2 regions of the Massilia niabensis genome follow, and region 1 is predicted to be linked to the other one. Evidence: predicted binding sites of a transcription regulator. Region 1 holds the regulator's gene; the other holds the start of a gene.
What was found. Region 1 encodes FliA, which starts transcription of late flagellar genes. Its sites were predicted from a motif close to CTAAAGTTTNNNNNNNNNNNGCCGNTA; they were not measured.

Region 1 (10,484 bases):
GCGACCCACCTGAACCACCTGATCACGATGCACGCCTCGGAACTGCTGGGCCGCATGGAAGTCCAGGCATTGCTGGACCATCTGGGCAAGGACACGCCGAAGCTGGTGGAAGACCTGGTGCCGAAGGTAGTATCGCTGGCGACGCTGCAGAAAGTGCTGCAGAACCTGTTGCTGGAAGGCGTGCACATCCGCGACATGCGCACCATCATCGAGACCCTGTCTGAGCATTCGAACGGCACCCAGGATCCGGGCGATTTGACCGCCCTGGTACGGATTGCACTTGGGAGGGCCATCGTCCAGCAGCTGTTCCCGGGCACCAACGAACTGAGCGTGATGACGCTGGATAACCGCCTCGAGCGGTTGCTGATGCAGGCGCTGGGCGCCGGCGGCGATGGTACCGGCATCGAGCCGGGCCTGGCCGACACCATCGCCCAGCAGGCGCACAACGCGGCGCAGCAGCAGGAGGCGATGGGGCATACGCCGGTGCTGCTGGTGCCGGGTCCGCTGCGCGTGCTGCTGTCGCGCTTCCTGCGGCGCGCGCTGCCGCAGTTGAAGGTGCTGTCGCATTCGGAAATCCCGGAGACGAAGACGATTCGGGTGACGAGCCTGGTGGGGGCAGGGTAATCGACGGCAGGGCGCCCTGGCGCATTGCCACTCCCATTGCAGTCCCGGCCGGCCACGTATAATCCGCGTATCGCTTGCAGAGCGACCGGGCGATCGTGAGGAGTGGCAGATGATTTTGGTAACGGGCGGGGCAGGATTCATCGGTGCGAACTTCGTGCTTGACTGGCTCGCGCAGTCGGCCGAACCGGTGGTGAACCTCGACAAGCTGACCTATGCGGGCAACCTCGACAACCTGGCCGGATTGCAGGGCAGGCCCGAACACTGTTTTGTCCGCGGCGATATCGGCGACCGTGCACTGGTCGCGGAGCTCCTGCAGCGCCACCGGCCGCGCGCCATCATCCATTTTGCGGCCGAAAGCCATGTGGACAGGAGTATCGACGGCCCGGAGGACTTCGTGCGGACGAATGTGCTCGGAACCTTCCAGTTACTGGAGGCTGCGCGCGCGTATCGGGACGGTTTGCCCGAGCCGGAGGGGCGCCGGTTCCGCTTCCTCCACATTTCCACGGACGAGGTCTACGGCTCGCTGCTCGATGATGACCCGGCCTTCCAGGAAACGAACCGCTATCTGCCCAACAGTCCTTATTCGGCCAGCAAGGCGGCAAGCGACCACCTGGTGCGCGCCTATTACGCAACCTATGGCTTGCCGGTACTGACGACCAACTGCTCCAACAATTACGGTCCTTACCAGTTTCCGGAAAAGCTGATTCCCCTGTGTATCGAGCGCGCACTCGCAGGCGAGGCATTGCCCATCTATGGAGATGGCCGGCAGGTACGCGACTGGCTGTATGTAAAGGACCACTGCACGGCCCTGCGTTCTGTACTTGCCAATGGGACGGTAGGGGAGGTCTACAATATCGGCGGGAGCAGCGAGCGCACCAATCTCGAAGTGGCCGAGGCGCTGTGCGCTATTCTCGATGAGCTCCATCCGCGTGCCGGCGGCGCACCCTACCGTGGGCAAATACGCTTCGTCGAAGACCGGCCCGGACACGACCGCCGCTATGCCGTCGATGCCGGGAAACTGACCAGCGCTACCGGATGGCAGCCGGCGGAAAGTTTCGAGACCGGCCTGCGCAAGACGGTGCAATGGTATCTTGATCACCGCGCATGGGTAGGCAGGGTGGCCGACGGCAGCTATCGGCAAGCAGGCGCATAGGCAGGCATCGCATGAAGATCCTACTGACGGGCAAGGACGGGCAGGTCGGGTTCGAGCTGCAGCGCGCGCTGGCGCCGCTCGCTAGCGTGACGGCAGTCGGCCGTGCTTCCTGTGACCTGGCAAACGAGGCGGCCCTGCGCGCCCTGGTGCGCGCGGTCCGCCCGGACGTGATCGTCAACGCCGCGGCTTATACGGCGGTCGACAAGGCAGAGTCCGACCAGGCGGAGGCCTTCGCCGTCAACACTGCGGCCCCGCGCGTCCTGGGCGAAGAGGCGGCGCGCGCTGGCGCATTGGTCCTGCATTTTTCGACCGACTATGTATTCAGCGGCGAGCAGGAGCGGCCCTATACCGAGCGCGATATGCCGGACCCGTGCAATGTCTATGGGCTCAGCAAGTACCAGGGCGAACTGGCGCTGCGTGACGCCTGCGCGCGCCACCTGGTCCTGCGTACCAGCTGGGTACTCGGTGCGCACGGCCGCAACTTCGCCAGGACCGTACTGCGCCTGGGGAGGGAGCGCGACGCCTTCGGGGTGGTGGCGGACCAGCATGGCGCACCAACCCCGGCAGCCTTGTTGGCCGACCTGTGCGCCCATCTGCTGCGCCAGTATGGGCAAAGGCAGGATCTTCCGTTCGGCACCTATCATGTCGCGGCGGGCGGCACGACGACCTGGTATGACTACGCGCGTTTCGTACTCGGCCAGGCGCGAGCCTCAGGCAAGCCCTTGAAAGCAGGCCCCGACGGCGTGCGGGCCCTGGACACGCAGGCCTACCCGACGCCGGCAAAACGTCCCCGCAGTTCGCGCCTCGATACGGCGCTCTTTTGCACGACGTTCGGCTTGCGCCTGCCGCCGTGGGAAGAGGGTGTGCAACACGTGCTGCAACAGATTCTGGAAAGTGACTTATGGTGAAACGCAAGGGCATCATCCTCGCTGGTGGCAGCGGTACCCGCCTGTACCCGGTCACCCAGGCGATCAGCAAGCAGCTGATGCCGGTGTACGACAAGCCGATGATTTATTATCCGCTCAGCGTGCTGATGTTGAGCGGCATTCGCGAGGTGCTGGTCATCAGTACGCCGCACGACCTGCCGCTGTTTGCGCAATTGCTCGGCGACGGCAGCCGCTGGGGCATGGACATCCGCTATACCGAACAGCCCAGTCCCGACGGCCTGGCGCAAGCCTTCATTCTCGGCAAGAATTTCATCGACGGCGCGCCCAGCGCGCTGGTGTTAGGGGACAACATCTTCTACGGGCACGACCTCGTCAAGCCGCTTGCCGCGGCCCACGCGCGAATCGAGGCCGCCACCATCTTTGCCTATCACGTGAGCAATCCCGAGCGATATGGGGTGATCGACTTCGACAAGGACCAGCGCCCGGTCAGCATCGAGGAAAAGCCGGCGTTGCCAAAATCGAGCTATGCCGTCACAGGGCTGTATTTCTACGATCGCCAGGCCTGCGACCTGGCTGCCGAACTGCGGCCCTCGGCACGGGGCGAGCTCGAGATTACCGACCTCAACCGGCGTTACCTCGACTTAGGTCTGCTGAACGTCGAGATCATGGGACGCGGCCATGCCTGGCTCGACACCGGCACCCACGACAGCCTGCTGGAAGCAGCGAGCTTCATCGCCACCTTGCAAAAGCGCCAGGGCCTGCAGGTTGCCTGTCCTGAAGAGATTGCCTATCGCCAGGGCTGGATCGATGCTGCGGCCCTGGAGGCGCTCGCCGCGCCCCTGGCGACAAGCGGCTACGGCCGCTACCTGCTCAGTATCTTGAAATAAGCTGAAATGAGGCGCCCATGCCATTGAACGTTATACCGACCGCCATTGCCGACGTGCTGGTACTCGTGCCGCAGGTCTTCGAGGATGATCGCGGCTCTTTTGTCGAAAGCTTCAATGCCCGTGCATTCGCCGCGGCGACCGGGGTAGAGACAACTTTTGTGCAGGACAACCACAGCCTGTCAGGCCGCAGGGTGTTGCGGGGCATGCATTACCAGATTTCCCACCCGCAAGGGAAACTGATCCGCGTAATCGAAGGCAGCGTATTCGATGTCGCGGTCGACCTGCGGCGCTCCTCACCCACCTTCGGGCGATGGGTGGGCGAAGTGTTGAGCGCGGAAAACCGGCGCCAGATGTGGATACCGCCGGGCTTTGCCCATGGTTTCGTCGTCCTCGGCGAGCGCGCGCAATGCCTCTACAAGACGACCGATTACTGGTATCCCGAGTTCGAGCGCACCGTCCTGTGGAACGACCCGGACATCGGTATCGCATGGCCGATTGCATTTGCGCCGCAATTGGCGGACAAGGATGCGAAGGCATTGCCCTTGAGTGCGGTGGAAACGTTTGCCTGGCTCCTTCCATCACCTAAATCGAATTAGCCCACTTTCCCCATCCTTTTCCGCCGATGGTTGCTTCACGGCATCGTCAATAATCTCTTCTGTAAACGGGCAATATCGTCCCGACATGAATTGAACAAGCAGTGCGGAGAATAAGATGAATGTGAAGAAATTTACAGCGGCAACATCCCGGGAAGCCTTGCGCAAGGTGCGCGACGCGCTCGGACCCGACGCCGTCATCCTTTCGAACCGTCCGGTCGACGGCGTGGTCGAGATCCTCGCGCTGGACAACGACGACGTCGCTTCCCTGGCCGCACCCAGCCCGGACTCGGAAATGGCCCAGCCGCAGCCGCGCCTGGATCACCTGCATGCGTTCGAACCGGAAGCGCCCGCTTTCGTGAACCGCCGCAGCAGCGCACCCGCGCCGGTCTCCGCACCCGAACACGTCTACGCCACCCGCCGCGCTCCGCTGCCGCAGCCGGAAACTGAATTCGCCGCCGAACACGGCTACGCCAACCGCCGCGCTCCGCAGCTGGAACCAGGCTTCGACATGGCGGCAATGACGTCGATGATGTCGGCCGCGATCGCCCAGGCCAAGGAATCGGCCGCGCAGGAGATGAGCGGCATGATGCACGAGCTGCGCGCCATGCGCGGCCTGATGGAAACCCAGCTGGCCGAGTTGTCCTGGGGTACCACCACCCAGCGCGAGCCGCAAAAGGCCGCCGTGCTGCGCGAGATGCTCGCCGCCGGCTTCTCGGCGTCGCTGGCACGCTACCTGGTCGACAAGATGCCGGCCAACAAGGACGCCGCCGAGGCGATGCGCTGGATCAAGACGGTGCTGGCCCGTAACCTGACGACGATGGCCGACGAGGACAACCTGCTCGACAAGGGCGGCGTGTTCGCCCTGGTCGGCCCGACCGGCGTCGGCAAGACCACCACCACCGCCAAGCTGGCTGCGCGCTGCGTCATGCGCCACGGGCCGGAAAAGCTGGCCCTGATCACCACCGACGCCTACCGTATCGGCGGCCACGAGCAGCTGCGGATCTACGGCAAGATCCTGGGCGTGATGGTGCACTCGGTGAAAGACGAAGCCGACCTGCGCATCGCCCTGAAAGAGCTGCGCAACAAGCACACCGTGCTGATCGACACCATCGGCGTGTCGCAGCGCGACCAGATGGTGACCGAACAGGTCGCCATGCTGCAGGGCTCGGGCGCCGACGTGAAGCGCCTGCTGTGCCTGAACGCGACGTCCACCAACGAAACCCTGGCCGAAGTCGTGCGCGCCTACCAGGGCAGCGGCCTGCACGGCTGCATCATGACCAAGCTCGACGAAGCGGCATCGATCGGGAACGTGCTGGACGTTGTCATTCGCCAGAAACTGAATCTGCACTACATCTCGAACGGCCAGCGCGTGCCGGAAGACCTGCACCTGGCCGACCGCGCGATGCTGATCGACCGCGCCTTCCGCAGCCGCCGCGAGGCCGCCGCCGCCTTCGACGACGCCGACCTGCCGCTGATGATGGCCGGCGCCGGTGCCCACTGCGGCAACCGCGACGACAGCCTGGGTGGGGTGCGCTTTGGCTAGTTTTGATTTCGACCAGGCCGAAGGCCTGCGCCGGATGCTGGCCGGCCCCAAGCCACGTGTCGTGACCTTCCTGTCCGCCACCCCGAGCGACGACAAGGGCGCCATGCTGGTGAACCTGGGCGCCTCGCTGTCGCAGGCCGGCAATGAAGTGCTGATCGTCGACGCCACCACGCGCGACTATGGCGTCGCGCGCCGCCTCGAGCTGGAACGCCACGCCGGCCTGTTGCAGGTCGCGCGCCAGGAGTGCGCCCTGAACCAGGTCGTCCAAAGCGCGCCCCAGGGTTTTTCGGTGGCGCTGCTGTCGCGCGACGGCGACACGCCCGGCGCGGGAACCGATGAAGCGCGCCGCCTGGCGAAAGCCTTCGATGTGCTGGTGAAAGGGCAGGGCGGCATCGTCATCGTCGATGGCGAACTCCATCGCGACGGCAGCTTTGCCGTGCCGGTACTGGCCGAGTCGGAAATCGTGGTGCAGGTTTCCACTAGTGCTACCTCGATCACCAACGCCTACTCGCTGATCAAGCGCCTGGCCCAGGAATTCGGGCGCCGTCCCTTCGGCATCCTGGTCACCGGGGCCACCGAGGCGGAGGCGAAGGTGGTTTACGATAATATGTCGGCAGCAGCAAGTCGTTACCTTGCGGTAACTTTGACTTCGATGGGCTCGGTGCCCGCCGACGAATACCTGCACCGCGCCGCGCGCCTCGGGCGTGCGGTGGTGGATGCCTTCCCGCTGGCCGGGGCGTCGGTGGCCTTCCGTGAGCTGGCCGGCCGCTTTGCAGCGCCGGACCTCGCCCTGTTTCGACGATTCGAGCGTCAGAGCGGCGCGCATTTAGGTTCCTGAGAAAAAGAACAAGCATGTATACCGTCAAAGGGAAAGCGGACAAGAACCACCTGCTCACCGAGCACGCCCCGCTCGTGAAGCGCCTGGCGCACCAGATGAAGGCCAAGTTGCCGCCATCGGTCGAGGTGGATGACCTGATCCAGGCCGGGATGATGGGCCTGCTGGACGCCATCAACCGCTACGAGGACAACCACGGCGCCCAGTTCGAGACCTATGCCGTGCTGCGCATCCGCGGCGCCATGGTCGACGAGTTGCGCAGCAACGACTGGTTGCCCCGCAGCACGCGCTCGACCATGAAGAAGGTCGAGTCGGCGATGACGATGCTGCAGCAGAAGCTCGGCCGTCCGCCGACCGAAACCGAGGTCGCCAAGTCGCTCGACGTGTCGCTCGCCGACTACCAGGAAATGCTGTTCGAGGGCGGCGGCCACCAGCTCGTGTACTACGAAGACTTCCATGACGACGACGGCAACGACAGCTTCCTCGACCGTTACGCGGTCGATGACGACGACCCGCTGCGCGCGCTGCTCGACACCGACTTCCGCCAGGCCGTGATTGCCGCCATCGACGGCTTGCCGCCGCGCGAGAAGATCCTGATGGGCCTGTATTACGAAGAAGAACTGAATCTGAAGGAAATTGGCGCCGTGCTGGGCGTGTCCGAGTCGCGCGTGTCGCAACTGCACACGCAAGCCGTGGCCCGCCTGCGCGCTTCGCTCAAGGAAAAGTTGTGGACTTCGCCAGCCTGATCGGCCTGGCGCTGGCGGTCATCGGCCTTTTCGTCGGGCATAGCCTCGACGGCGGCCGGCTGTCGTCGCTGTTCCAGCCGGCGGCGTTCGCCATCGTCGTCGTCGGCACGTTTGGCGCCGTGCTGCTGCAGTCCGAGGCGCGCACCTTCCGGCGCGGCATGCGCATGCTGCGCTGGGTCTTCTTCCCGCCCCAGGATACGCGCCAGCCGCGCTCGCGCGAGATCGCGCTATGGAGCCATACGGCACGGCGCGACGGGCTGCTCGCGCTCGAGCAGTACATGGGAACCAAGGATTTGTTCGTCCAGAAAGGCCTGCGCCTGGTGGTGGACGGCATCCATCCGGACAAGCTGCGCGCCCTGCTGGAAACCGAAGTTACCGCCTATGAATTCGCCGAACGCCAGGCCGCGCGCATCTGGGAGTCCGCCGCCGGTTACGCGCCGACGATCGGCATCCTGGGCGCGGTACTGGGCCTGATCCATGTGATGGAAAACCTGTCCGACCCGTCGCGCCTGGGTTCCGGCATCGCGGTCGCCTTTGTCTCGACCGTGTACGGCGTGGGGCTGGCGAACCTGTTCTTCCTCCCGGTCGGCAACAAGCTCAAAGCCATCGTGTCGGACCAGGTGGTGCAGTACGAAATCCTGACCGAAGTGTTTCACGACCTGGCGAGCGGCAACCACACGCGCCTGGTGGAGGAACGCGTGGCCAGCCTGGTAGCGCGACGCTAGTGGGGCGCTAACCATGGCGCGCAAGAAATACGACGACGGAGGCGAACAGCAGGACCGCTGGCTGATCTCGTACGCCGACTTCATCACGCTCCTGTTTGCCTTCTTCGTCGTGATGTACGCCATTTCCGTCGTCAACACCGGCAAGTACCGGGCCCTGTCGGACGCCCTGGGTGACGCCTTCGGCGGCAGGCCGGAAACGCCGCAGGCCAGCTCCACCATCGAAACGCTTCCCCTGACCAACCTGATCGCGCGCAAGCGTGCGGAGGCGGCGCGCCGCGAGCGCGAGCGACTGGACACGCTGGCGCGCCAGCTGAATGCCTCGCTGGCGCCGCTGGTGAAGGATGGCAAGGTGCGCATCACGCAGACCGGGCAGGGCGTGAAAGTCGACATCAATGCCAGCGTGCTGTTCCAGGAAGGGCAGGCGGCGCTTGGCACGGACGCCCGCGCGACGCTCGGGACCGTGGCGGGGCTCCTGAAGAACGACGCGCATGCGATCGAAGTCGAGGGCCATACCGATAACCTGCCGATCGCGAATCCGGCCTACCCATCGAACTGGGAACTCTCGAGCGTGCGCGCAAGCAGCGTGGTGCGCCTGTTTATCGAAGGCGGGATTGCCGAGGGTAGGTTGACTGCCGTGGGGCACGGCGCCAACCTGCCGGTCGCGCCGAATACGGACGAAGCGGGCAGGGCGCGGAACCGGCGGGTGGCGGTGACGATCCTGGCGTCCACCCCGTGAACCCTTGGCTTTTCCCGGCTGCGCCCGCACAATGCGTGACACAACCATACGGAGTCGATAATGCATCGCAGACCCTTCCTTCTGGCCGCGCTCCTTGGTGCGACGAGCCTCTTGCCCGCGCTGGCGGGCGCCGCCGGAGAACCGACCGTGGACGTCAAGCACAGCATCGACATTGAAACACCGAACGGCCGCGTCCTGGTACAGCTGACGGTGATTAACCAGGGACGCAGCACGGTCTGGATTCCGCGTGAAATCCTGGCGGAGAAGGAATTGACGGGGCGCCGTTTCGACCTGCGCGACTTCGGCAACAGGCCGATTGCTTATACCGGGAAGATGGTCAAGCGCGCGGCGCTGACGGCAGGGGATTACCAGGCCCTGGAGCCGGGCAAGATGCTGATGAACACGATTGATATCACGCAGACCTACGCGTTCAAGAAGGGCCGGCACAGCTATAACATTGGCTATGCCGGCCCGGTGCTGGCCGATATCAGGAAGCTCGACGCCCTGACGGAGTTTCCCGCCAGGCCCGTCTCGTTCGTGTATTCAGGCCAATGAGCCGACCGCTGAGCGGCCGCTGAGGGCCGTTCAGTTCAGTCCTAGTTCAATGCCGGGGTGTTCTCGGCAAAGTACTCGTGGTTGTCGGCGTTCGCCACGGCCGCGTTCGGATCGCTGATCGCCAGGCTGGCCGCGCCGCTCTGGCCGTAGACGTTATCGTCGGTGCCAGCCACGACGTCGAAGTGGCTCATTTCATGCACCAGGGTGCCGCCCTTCGAGTCGGTGCCGGTCATTGGCGCATTCCAGAAGGCGCGGCAGACGTAGATCTTGTACGGCTGGGTCGGGTACACGTAGGCGTAGTAGCTCTGCTTGCAGCCGCAATCCACGACGACGTTCTTGTTGTCGAAACCATCCTTGATCGCGGTGAAGTTGGCCTTGACCTTCGCCTGGCGGGTCGAGGTGACGGTGCCGAACCACTTCGTGTAGCGCGGGCCCATCGTGGTCTTGGCCATGTAGGTGACCGAGCTGTTGCTCATGGTCTTGGCGGCCGAGATCGCGGAAGCGACCGTGCTCTGCTGCGAAGCGGTGCAGTTGGTATAGCTCAGGCCGGCCGGCGCGGGCAGGCCACCGCCGGCATCCGGTCTTTTCAGCGCCTGCATGATGGGCGAGTCCGAACCGCGCGGCAGGCGTCCTTCGATGTAGAGCGAGGCCGCTTCCGACTCGAGCTGGCCGATGTCGCCGCCGGCCGCGCTGGCAGCCGCGGCATTGGCATTCGCGCCGTTCTTGTTGCCCAGGAACAGGTCCGGCGAGGCGGCGCGGTAGCGGATCGCGTAGTCACCGGTTACGCTCAGGTCGTACAGTGCCGACAACTCGACCTTGACGGTGTGCGAGGCGCCCGGTTTCAGCAGGTAATAGTCGGCCTGGGTCGGCTTGGCGCGCTTGATCAGGGCGCCCGTGTAAGGGACTTTCGCGCCGTCGCGGGTGATGTCGAACAGCGGGGCGGACAGGCCTTCGAACGGCGTGCGCCACTTCAATACATATTGCGGAGAAGACGAGGTGTTGGTCAGGGTGACGTTGACGTACACGTCCTCGCTCGCGCCGAGCGCCGCCTTTTCCGGCATGACCGTGACTCTCACACCGTACGACCCTGCCTGGGCGCCGACTGCGACGCTCAGGGCTGCGATACCGAGTGCTGATTTCAGGATGCTGTTCCAGCTCATGTGACTTCTCCGTTGTATGTGTTGTCGTGACCGTGCC
Region 2 (10,484 bases), on a different contig from region 1:
TCGCCGAGGTGCTCGATAAAGGCCCGACGGATGCCGAACTGGCGCGCGTCAAAACGCGTACCCTGTCCGACTTCTCGCGCAGCCTGGAGCGCCTGGGCGGCTTCGGCGGCCGCTCGGACGTGCTGGCCGAAAGCATGACCTACGGCGGCTCGCCCGACGCCTACCTGACGCGCCTGGAGCAGCTGGCCAAGGCCAACGCGGCCGAGGTGAAAGCCGCCGGCCAGCGCTGGCTGCGCGCGAACCACTACACGATGACGGTGCGTCCGTTCGCGAAACTGGCGGCCGTCAAATCGACGCTGGACCGCAAGGTGCTCCCGGGGCTGGGCGAAGCGCCGGATGTGAAATTCCCGGCCATGCAGCGCGCCCAGCTGAAGAACGGGCTGAAGGTGATCCTGCTCGAGCGCCACACGGCGCCGATCGTCAACGCGACGCTGGCGGTCGACGCCGGCGCCGCATCCGACACCCTGGCCAAGGCCGGCGCCGCCTCGCTCGCGCTCGACCTGCTCGACAAGGGCACGAAGACGCGCGACGCCTTTGCGCTGTCGGACGCGCTGGAAAACCTGGGCGCGCGCCTGTCGACCGGCACGGCTGCCGACCAGTCGCTGGTGCGGCTGCAGGCGACATCAAGCAACCTGGCGCCGTCGCTGGCCATCATGGCCGACGCCGCGCTGGCGCCGAGCTTCCCGCAAGACCAGTTCACGCTGCAAAAGGGACGCCGCATGGCCCAGATCGGCCAGGAAAAGGCGCAGCCGACTAGCCTGGCGACGCGCCTGGTGCCGGGCCTGCTGTACGGCCAGGAGCACGCCTACGGCAAGCCGGCCAGCGGCAGCACGCAGAGCGTCGAAGGCATCACCCGCGAAGACCTGGCAGCCTGGCACGCGGCCTGGTTCAAACCGGGCAGCGCGACCCTGATCGTGGCCGGCGACACCACGATGGACAAGCTGCTGCCGGCGCTGGAAGCCTCGTTCGGAGGGTGGAAGGCTGGCTTGGCCCCCGCCAAGGCGGTGGCCGGCGCCAACGCGAACGTCAACGCCGGCAGGAAGGTCTACCTGGTCGACAAGCCGGACGCGCCGCAATCGACTATTGTCGCCGCCCACCTGTCGCTGCCGTATGGCCAGCCGGAAGACCTCGCGGTCGAGCCGGTGATGCACAACTTCGGCGGCATCGCGACCTCGCGCCTGAACCGCAACCTGCGCCTCGATAAACACTGGAGCTACGGCACCAGCGCGCGCCTGACCGAAGTACGCGGCCAGCGCAGTTTCATGACGATCGCGCCGGTGCAGACCGACAAGACGGTCGAGGCGATGCGCGAAGTGGCGAAGGAAGTGAAGGGCGTGGCGGGCGAGCGTCCGCTGGTCGGCACGGAATACGAGAGCATCATGCGCAACATGACTTCGCGCCTCGCCGGCCGTTTCGAGACCCTGAGTGCGCTGGAAGGCGCGGCGCTGGCGAGCGTCAACCTGAACCTGCCGGAGGATTACTGGAGCGGCTATTCGCGCAGCCTGAAGGCCCTGACCCCGGCACAGCTGGGCCAGGCCGCGGGCAAGTTCGTCAAGCCGGACGAGGTGACCTGGATGGTGATCGGCGACCTGCGCAAGGTGGAGGCGGGGATTCGTGCGCTGGGCTGGGGCGAGGTGGTGGTGCTGGACCAGGACGGGAAGCCGGTGCGGTAAGTGTTAAGAGCCGCCGTGTGACCAGGGTGGGCTCGTGCGTCCACCCGCACACCGACCCGCATTTGTCCCGGTTTTCGGTCGCACCCGCACGGCGTGCATACATCGGCTGGTATATACTGTACACCCATACAGTTTCGCCACCCAGATGAAACTTTCCGACAAGCTCGAAATCCTGGCGGATGCCGCCAAGTACGACGCCTCCTGCGCCAGCAGCGGCGCCCCGAAACGCGCCTCCGACGGTGCCGACGGCGGCATCGGCGCCACCACGGGCATGGGCATTTGCCACAGCTACACGCCCGATGGCCGCTGCGTGTCGCTGCTGAAAATCCTGCTCACCAATTTCTGCGTCTACGACTGCCAGTACTGCGTCAACCGCCGTACCTCGAACGTGCCGCGTGCGCGCTTTTCGGTCGAGGAAGTGGTCAAGCTGACCCACGATTTTTACCTGCGCAACTACATCGACGGCCTGTTCCTGAGTTCCGGCATCATCCAGTCGAGCGACTACACGATGGAGCAACTCGTTGCCGTGGCGCGCACGCTGCGCGAAGTGCACAACTTCCGCGGTTACATCCACCTGAAAACCATCCCCGACGCCGACCCGCTGCTCATTGCCGAGGCCGGCCGCTATGCCGACCGCCTGTCGGTGAACATCGAGCTGCCCACCCACGACAGCGTGACCCGCCTGGCGCCGGAAAAGAACGTGCACACCATTAAACTGGCGATGGGTTCGATCCGGCGCAAGCTCGACGAAAAGGCGGAGGAGCCGAAAGCCCCGGCCTTTGCCCCGGCCGGGCAAAGCACGCAGATGATCGTCGGCGCCGATGCCAGCGACGACCAGACCATCCTGAATACCGCCGAGACCCTGTACGGCAGCTATAAACTCAAGCGCGTGTATTACTCGGCCTTCAGCCCGATCCCGCAAAGCCCGGATAGCGTGCCGCTGGCACCGCCGCCGCTGCTGCGCGAGCACCGCCTGTACCAGGCCGATTTCCTGCTGCGCAGCTATGGTTTCACCGCCGGCGAACTGATGCCGGCTGCCGGTAATCTCGCGCTCGATGTCGATCCAAAACTGGCCTGGGCGCTGGCCAACCGCGACCACTTCCCGATGGACCTGAACCGCGCCGAGGAAACGATGATCGCGCGCGTGCCGGGCATCGGCCTGCGCAACGCCAAGCGCATCGTCGAGCTGCGCCGGTTGCGCCGCGTGCGCTGGGAAGATCTGTCGCGCCTGCGCTGCAGCATGAAGAAGATCGCGCCCTTCGTGGTCACGGCCGACTACAAGCCGGCCCAGGGGCTGGCCAGTTCCGACCTGCTGCGGCGCCATTTGGGGGCGCCGCAGGAGCAGATGAACCTGTGGCCTGAACTGCAGGCAGCATGAACGCGGCGGCCAAGGTTGCCGCCGGCCAGCCGCTGGTGGTCTCCAGCTTCCCCGAGTGGCGCGACGCCGCGCGCGACCTGCTGCTGCACGGCGTGGCGCCGGAACTGGTCACCTGGAACGAACACGGGACCTTGGATGCCGACCTGTTCTCGGGTGCGCCGGACTCGTCATCTTCTTCGGATAATGCTCCTGCCGGGGTCGTCCCGGTAGAAGAAGCACCGCCGCCGCATTTACCACCGTCTTTACTGCGTATTCCACGCGCCTTCATGGACATGCTGCAGTCGGCCGCCTGCTGCCGCGTGCCGGACCGCTGGGCCTTCCTGTACCGCGTGATCTGGCGCTGGCAGCACGGCGAGCACGACGTGCAGTCGCCGGCCGATGTCGACGGCGTCAAGTTGCATGCGATGGTGAAAGCGGTGCGTCGCGAGGAGCACGACATGCATGCCTATATCCGATTCCGCGAGCGCCCGCTTGAAGCCGGCCCGCCGCAATTTGCCGCCTGGTTCGAGCCACGCCACGACGTGCTGCCCCAGGTGGCCGAACATTTCAGAAACCGCATGGGCGGTGTCACCTGGATGATCGGCACGCCCGAGGCCAGCGTCATGTGGGACGGCGCCACGCTGCACCACACCGGCCCCCTGATGTCGAGCGCGGCCGACCTGGACGATGCCGGCGAGGCGCTCTGGCTGACCTATTACCGCAGCATCTTCAATCCGGCCCGCGTGAACGCCCAGCTGATGCAAAGCCATATCCCGTCGCGCTTCTGGAAGAACCTGCCGGAAGGCGCCATCGTGCCGGGCATGGTCAGCAACGCCGAACTGGGTGCGCGCAGCACCGGCCAGGCCCAGGCAGTGGGCAAGAAAAGCGGCTTCACGATCCCGATCGCCCCGGCCGACGCCCAGCCCGAGCGCCAGCAGCCCTCAAAGCTGGACGAGTGCCGGCGCTGCGAGCTGTGGCAGTACGCGACCCAGGCCGTGCCCGGCGAGGGGCCGAAGCGGGCGCAGATCATGCTGGTGGGCGAGCAGCCGGGCGATCAGGAAGACCTGGCCGGCAAGGCCTTCGTCGGCCCGGCCGGCAAGCTGCTGGACCGGGTGTTCGAGGCAGCCGATCTCGAGCGCCGCGCGATCTACCTCACCAACGCGGTCAAGCACTTCAAATGGGAGCCGCGCGGCAAGCGGCGTCTGCACAAGACGCCGGTGCAGCGCGAGATCGAAGCCTGCGGTTACTGGCTGGAGAAGGAACTGGCGACCGTCAAGCCGACCGTCATCGTGGCGCTCGGCGCCACGGCGCTGAAATCCGTGCTCGGCAATGGCAACGCGAAGCTGGCCGAATCGCTCGGCAAGGCAATCCGGCACGAAGGGCGCTGGGTCGTCACCGTCTACCACCCGTCGTATATCCTGCGCGTGCCCGACGAGGAGGCCAAGCGGCAGGCGTTCAATGTGATGGTCGAAGGCTTGAAGCTGGCCAAGCAGCTCCTCGAGCGGCCGCCGGAAGAACCGCCGGCGTAAGGTTTCATCACCGGCCCGGCGCCACCGCCACGTCGAACCGCACCATATCCCCGGCGCTGACCTGTTTCGCAGCGGAGGCAGGCGTCATGGTGCCGATTGCAAACCCCGGCTGTACTTGGACGATGCCGATCGTTCCCACCGGCGTCTCCACGGTGCCGAGCGGCACCCGGGGATCGGCACCGTACACCTGCTGGCGCGGGTCTACCCGGTAGACCACGAGCTGGTCGCCCGGCGTCACCGACGCGGTGCTGCCGGCGTCGATGAAAATCCGCTCGCCCTGCACCTGCACCACCTTCGCCATGAAGGGCAGGGGAGCAAGGTCCGTCATGATGCCGGCGATGCCTTCGTCGAGCGCGCGCAGGATCGCGCCGCCGAAGGGGGTGGCCGCGAAGCTGGCGCTGCCGAAGGGCTTGTCGCGGCCGACGCGCTGCGTCCCCACCTGTTCCACGCTTGCCGTGCGGCGGGCAAGCAGCACACCGGTCAGCCCGTCGTGGACAAAAAATTCGATTTCGATGCGGCGTGCCTTGCGATCGACCAGGCCGTAGAAGGCCGGCTTTTCAAAAGGGCTGGCGTCGACGATCTCGCCCGAAATCACGAACTGGCTCTCGTGCATCGATGCCAGGCGGCGCACGGCGGCCGTATCCGCGCCCGGGCCGCTGCTGCCGGGAGAAATCACGTAAGGGCTGCTCTTGCCGAGGAATTTGCCGGTGCCGGTCAGGCGGCGCAGCAGTTCCTGCGGCAGGCGGGTGGCGATGTCGTCGACGTCGTCGAGCTGGGGCGAGCGGCGCACGTGGAAGGGAGTGACGACGATTTTTTTCTTGTAGCCGAGGTTGACGCTGCCGCTGGGGCGCGCTTCCTCTTCCTTGACGGCGACGCGCACGTGCAGCATCGGACCGGATTGCCACTCGCGCAGGACGGTGTAGCGGTCGAAATCATACGCCGGCTGGACGCGGCTGCTTTCATACGCGCCGCGGGTGCCGGCGCCGGCTGCGACATCGACCCGGGCGCCGGTGCGCAGGCCGAGCTGCTCGAGCGCGTCCTTGATGGCAAGCTGGCGGGCGCGCGCCAGGCCGCCGTTGGCGATCGCCGCCACGCCCTCGGCCTCGATCGGCGCGGCATGGGCAGGCGCGACCAGCGCAAGCAGCAGCGCCAGCAGGGCGCCACAAGCAACTTTACATTTACTGGGCATGGTAGAACGAGGCGCCGTAACCCGCGCCAGGACCGGCGCTGCCCACCATGGCGCGGGCGTTCCTGACCGCCGGCAGTGCCGCGCGCGAGGAGCGCGCCTGGGCCTGGGACCGGGCGGCATTGGTGTCGAAATCCATTTCCACGGTCGTCTCGAAGGTGCCGTCTTCGCGCTGGGCGACATTGCTCACGCGCGCGCCACGGATGAAGGCGTCAATATACACCTTGAAACTATCGTCTTTCAGCGCCAACGAGGCCACCGTGCTGCCGCCTTCGATGCGCAGGCCATAGACCTGCTCGGCCATGACGCGGTAGGCGTCCAGGCGAGAGGCGCGCATCGCCAGCAGTTTGCGCTGGGCTGGCGAGAGGCGCTCGCACTGGCCGGCGCAGGCGGCATTGTTGACAGCGGCATAGCCGGTGGCGTTCAGGGTGACGATGACGGGCTGTGCGGCGGCCTGTCGGGCAGGCATGTGCATGGTGCCGCAGGCGGAGAGCAGCGAGGCGCAGGCAAGGGCGAGGACAGCAACGAGTTTCATGACGGATCCGGTAAGAATGCTGGGCGCGAAAGGCGCGGTATCAGTCAGGATAACGGCCGCTGCGGGCAGATCTTGATGGACGCAGGGAAATATTTAGCGCAAACGGCCGCGCAATTCGCGGCCGGATTGACGCATCGACAAGGCTTTCAGGAGGAGGACAGCACGAACTGGTTACCGTCCGGATCCTTCATGATGGCGAACTCGCCCCAAGGCTGCTTTTGCGGCGGGGATACGAACTCGACGCCACGAGCGGATAACTGGCGGTAGGTCGCTTCGACATCGTCGCAGGCCAGCGATCCGTTGAAGGCGCTGCCGATCCGGTCTTCCTGGCCATCCGGCGTGAACAGCACGAAGCGCGTGTCGGACGCACCGACGCGCAGCTCGATCCAGCGCTGCTTGCCGAAGGGCTGGTCGGTAATGACGCGAAAGCCGAGCTTTTCGGTATAGAAGGCGAGCGCCACGTCCTGGTCGCGGGTCGGGATGCTGACGAATTTGATATGGGTGATCAAGCGGGTCTCCTGTTGTGATGGGCCGCATTCTCGCACGCGGCAGGGTCCCGCTATAATCATCAAGACTATACTCTTGAAGAATACAGTGAGGCTACGGTGACAACGCTCGACCCCTACGTGCTCGATGTCCTGATGCCTGACCTCGTCGGCCACGAACATTCGCCGGCCGCCTTCCTGATCTACCTGTACCTGTGGCACCGGATCGAGGCGGCGGGCGACCGCGCCGTGCAGCTCAGCTACGCGACGATGGCGCTGGAAACGGGCCTGTCGCGCGTCACTGCCCAGCGTGCCATCGCCTTGCTCGAGCGCCGGCAACTGATCAGCGTCACGCGCAGTTCGCGCACGGCGGTGCCGAGCTACCTCGTGCTGCGGCCGTGGGCGGCGCGCAAGCGGGCGGGATAGGGGTGTGGTATCTCCACGGATACCATTTATGCATATGCTTCTTGTAACATCTTGTTTCTTGCTCGTGGTTGCTAATATCGCTTAACGGAAAGACAATGCCCTTCAGTAACTAACGAGACGAAGGGATGTTCCGATGTTCAAGCATGTATTGCCTGCCCTGGCCTTGTGTTTCCTGAGTCTGCCCGCGTGGTCGCAGACCGGGATTCCGTCTACCCCCCATGCAGCGGCGGTTGAAGAAGCCGAGCCGGTTCCACAGACCGTGCTCGTCACCGGCAGCCGCCCGGGACCTGGCCTGTGGAAGGTGTCGAAAGGTGAAAACGTCATGTGGGTGTTCGGCACCTATGCACCGCTGCCGCCGAATATGGAATGGCGCTCGCGCAACGTGGAAAAGGTCATTGCAAACTCCCAGGAATACCTGAAGCCGCCGGCTTCCTCCGCCGGGGTAGGCGTGATGGGTGGACTGGGGGCCTTGCCCTTCCTGATTGGCTTCAAGAAGAACCCCGACGGTGCAGAACTGAAGGATGTGCTGCTGCCGGATGTGTACGCACGGTGGCTACCTTTGAAGCAACAATATTTCGGCAACGACGACGATATCGCACGCGAACGTCCGATTTTCGTCGCTGAGCAGCTATCGCAGCGTGCTATGAAGGCGGCCGGACTGGGAGGACGCAGCTACGACGTACGCAAAACGATCGAAAAGCTCGTCGACAAGCACAAGATCAAGACCACGAGCTCACTCCATCGCGTCGACATCAAGGACCCCGCCAAGACCCTGCGTGAATTCAAAAAGTCGCCAATGGACGATGCGGCTTGCCTGGTCCAGACCATGGCGCGTCTCGACACCAATATCGAGGTCATGCGCGCTCGTGCCAACGCGTGGGCAGTGGGCGAACTCGACGAGATCCGCAAGCTGGACTTCAGTGACCGCGACGCCTGCTACGATGCCGTGAATGCCAGCTCGCTTGCAAAAAACCAGCCCGAACTCAAAGACATGAAAATAATGGCAGAGGAGAAGTGGATCGCCAACGCCGAAAAAGCGCTTGCCACCAATACGAGCACGTTCGCTGTGGTCGAGATCAGGGATATCCTGGACCCGAAAGGCATCATTGCCACCCTGCAGGCCAAGGGCTATACGGTCGAGTCGCCTAAATAAACCAACAAGGAATGTCCATGTTCAAGCGCGTACTGCCGGCCCTGACCCTCTGTCTCCTGACGACGCCCGCTTGGGCGCAGGCCGAGGCCCCGGCCGCTCCGCCAGCCGCTTCATCCGCCACCATCGACGCGCCGACGATGGAAAATGGCGAAGCGGTCCCGCAAACCGTCCTCGTCTCCGGCAGCCGCCCGGGGCCGGGTTTATGGAAGGTGTCGAAGGGAAACCACGTGATGTGGGTATTCGGCACCTATTCGCCGCTCCCCTCGAAAATGGAGTGGCGTTCGACCAAGGTCGAGAAGGTCATCGCGGCTTCTCAGGAATACCTGATGGCGCCAGGGTTCTCGATGGGCGTCGGCTTCAGTGGCGTGACGGCCTTGCCATTCCTGATCGGCATCAAAAAGAATCCAGATGGCGCCGAGCTGAAGGATGTGTTGCCACCGGAGGTGTACGCGCGCTGGCAACCCCTGAAGCAAAAATACTTTGTTAACGACAGGGGCATCGATCGTGAGCGTCCCACCTTCGTGGCGGGGGAACTGTACAGCCGCGCACTGAAACAGGCGGGGCTCTCGCGGGACGACGAGGTGCGAGCGACAATCGCGAAGCTTGCAGAAAAGCACAAGCTCAAGTTCACGGACGCGACCTACCACGTCGCCATCAAGGATCCCGGCAAGGCGGCGCGCGAATTCAAGAAGTCGGCACTGGACGATGCGCCCTGCCTGATGAAAACGATCGAAAGCCTCGACACCGACGTCGAGGCGATGCGGGCCCACGCCAATGCCTGGGCCAACGGTGAGCTGGACGAGATCCGCAAGCTGAACTTCGGTGACCGCGCCAACGCCTGCATCCACGCACTCGGCACGGGTTCCCTCGGGAGAAACCAGCCCGAACTGAGATCCGCGCAGGAAACGGCGCTCGCCCGCTGGCTCCTGGCCGCGGAGAAGGCGCTCGCCACCAATGCCAGCACCTTTACCGTCGTGCCCCTCAAGGAAATCCTCAACCCGAAGGGCGTCATCGCCACGCTGCAAAGCTGGGGCTATACGGTCGAGCAACCGAAGTGAGGGGCGCGGCATCGCACAACATCATGTTGCGATTCAATTTCCCGTGCGCCCCAAAAATTGATAATTGGCTATCATCCCTGTCGCTTCTGCGGACCCCGCAATGAACCGGTTCAAACAAGGGATGAACGATGAAACTGTCACACGTATTGAATGTGGCCTCGCAGTACATGCGTGCCGAGCTGTATGCGATCTCATCGATCAAGCGGCTGTCGGACGTGCATTTGCTGTGGGGACCGATTCATGCGCGGCGTAACCTGGGCCTCGGCGCCAAATTCTTTTCGCTCTACAGCCTGGCCGAAGTGCCCAAGCGCACCTGGTCGGATTACCTGGACAACGAGCCGCTCAAGAAGCGCTATGCCGCCATCACGTCGAAGGAAGCACGCCTGCTGGCCGACGACAAGATCAAGTTCTTCGAGCATTGCAGCGCGCATGGGATCGCCACGGCGAACATCGTTGCCCTGGTCACGAAGTCCGAGCCGAACGGCAGCAGCATCCCGCATGTGCTGGCTGCCTCCGACCTGGAAAAACTGCTCGTGCCCGGCGAGTATTTCGTCAAGCCGAGCAACGGCTCGCACGGCAAGGGCACCTTTTCGCTGACGGTGACCGCCTCTGGCGTGCGCTGGAGCGGGGGCAACAGCGGTTCGTTCCCCGACCTTGCCCGTTACTGCGAAGCGGCGCTCGCGTTCACGCGGGCCCTGATCGTGCAGCCCAAGCTGGTGAACCACCATGTCATCAAGAACATCACCCAGTCGAAAGGCCTGTCGACGATCCGCGTGGTCACCATCCGCAACGCCCGGCAGATCGAAGTCATTGCCGGCGCCGTGCGCATCGTCGTCGGCGAATCCGATGTCGACAATTTTTCGCACGGCGCCAGCGGCAACCTGGTGGCCGGCGTCGACGTCGACACGGGCGAAATGATTACCTCGATCGGTTCCAAATCGAAGACCTGGCCTGCCATGAAGGACGTGCCGGTGCATCCGCAATCGGGCGCCTCGATCATGGGCGTGCAGCTGCCGTACTGGCCGGAAGTACTCGCGCTGGTGAAGGCGGCCCACACCTCGATCGCGGGCCTGCACACGGTC

Region 2: the regulator FliA is predicted to act here: its motif matches at 6,331-6,357, upstream of ACFPN5_RS06480 (LPP20 family lipoprotein).

What each region holds. Positions count from the first base shown of each region.
Region 1 is NZ_JBHSMU010000015.1:716,246-726,729, forward strand. Features, by position in the region: gene flhA (flagellar biosynthesis protein FlhA) at 1-624, shown strand, start outside; gene rfbB (dTDP-glucose 4,6-dehydratase) at 734-1,777, shown strand; gene rfbD (dTDP-4-dehydrorhamnose reductase) at 1,789-2,685, shown strand; gene rfbA (glucose-1-phosphate thymidylyltransferase RfbA) at 2,682-3,551, shown strand; gene rfbC (dTDP-4-dehydrorhamnose 3,5-epimerase) at 3,569-4,147, shown strand; gene flhF (flagellar biosynthesis protein FlhF) at 4,263-5,690, shown strand; gene ACFPN5_RS17655 (MinD/ParA family ATP-binding protein) at 5,683-6,528, shown strand; gene ACFPN5_RS17660 (RNA polymerase sigma factor FliA) at 6,543-7,271, shown strand; gene ACFPN5_RS17665 (flagellar motor protein) at 7,253-7,996, shown strand; gene motD (flagellar motor protein MotD) at 8,010-8,732, shown strand; gene ACFPN5_RS17675 (hypothetical protein) at 8,793-9,287, shown strand; gene ACFPN5_RS17680 (M35 family metalloendopeptidase) at 9,329-10,447, opposite strand.
Region 2 is NZ_JBHSMU010000007.1:98,952-109,435, forward strand. Features, by position in the region: gene ACFPN5_RS06460 (M16 family metallopeptidase) at 1-1,673, shown strand, start outside; gene ACFPN5_RS06465 (putative DNA modification/repair radical SAM protein) at 1,819-3,051, shown strand; gene ACFPN5_RS06470 (UdgX family uracil-DNA binding protein) at 3,048-4,559, shown strand; gene ACFPN5_RS06475 (flagella assembly protein FlgT middle domain-containing protein) at 4,567-5,748, opposite strand; gene ACFPN5_RS06480 (LPP20 family lipoprotein) at 5,738-6,280, opposite strand; gene ACFPN5_RS06485 (VOC family protein) at 6,427-6,789, opposite strand; gene ACFPN5_RS06490 (helix-turn-helix domain-containing protein) at 6,886-7,191, shown strand; gene ACFPN5_RS06495 (TraB/GumN family protein) at 7,325-8,344, shown strand; gene ACFPN5_RS06500 (TraB/GumN family protein) at 8,362-9,402, shown strand; gene ACFPN5_RS06505 (sugar-transfer associated ATP-grasp domain-containing protein) at 9,531-10,484, shown strand, end outside.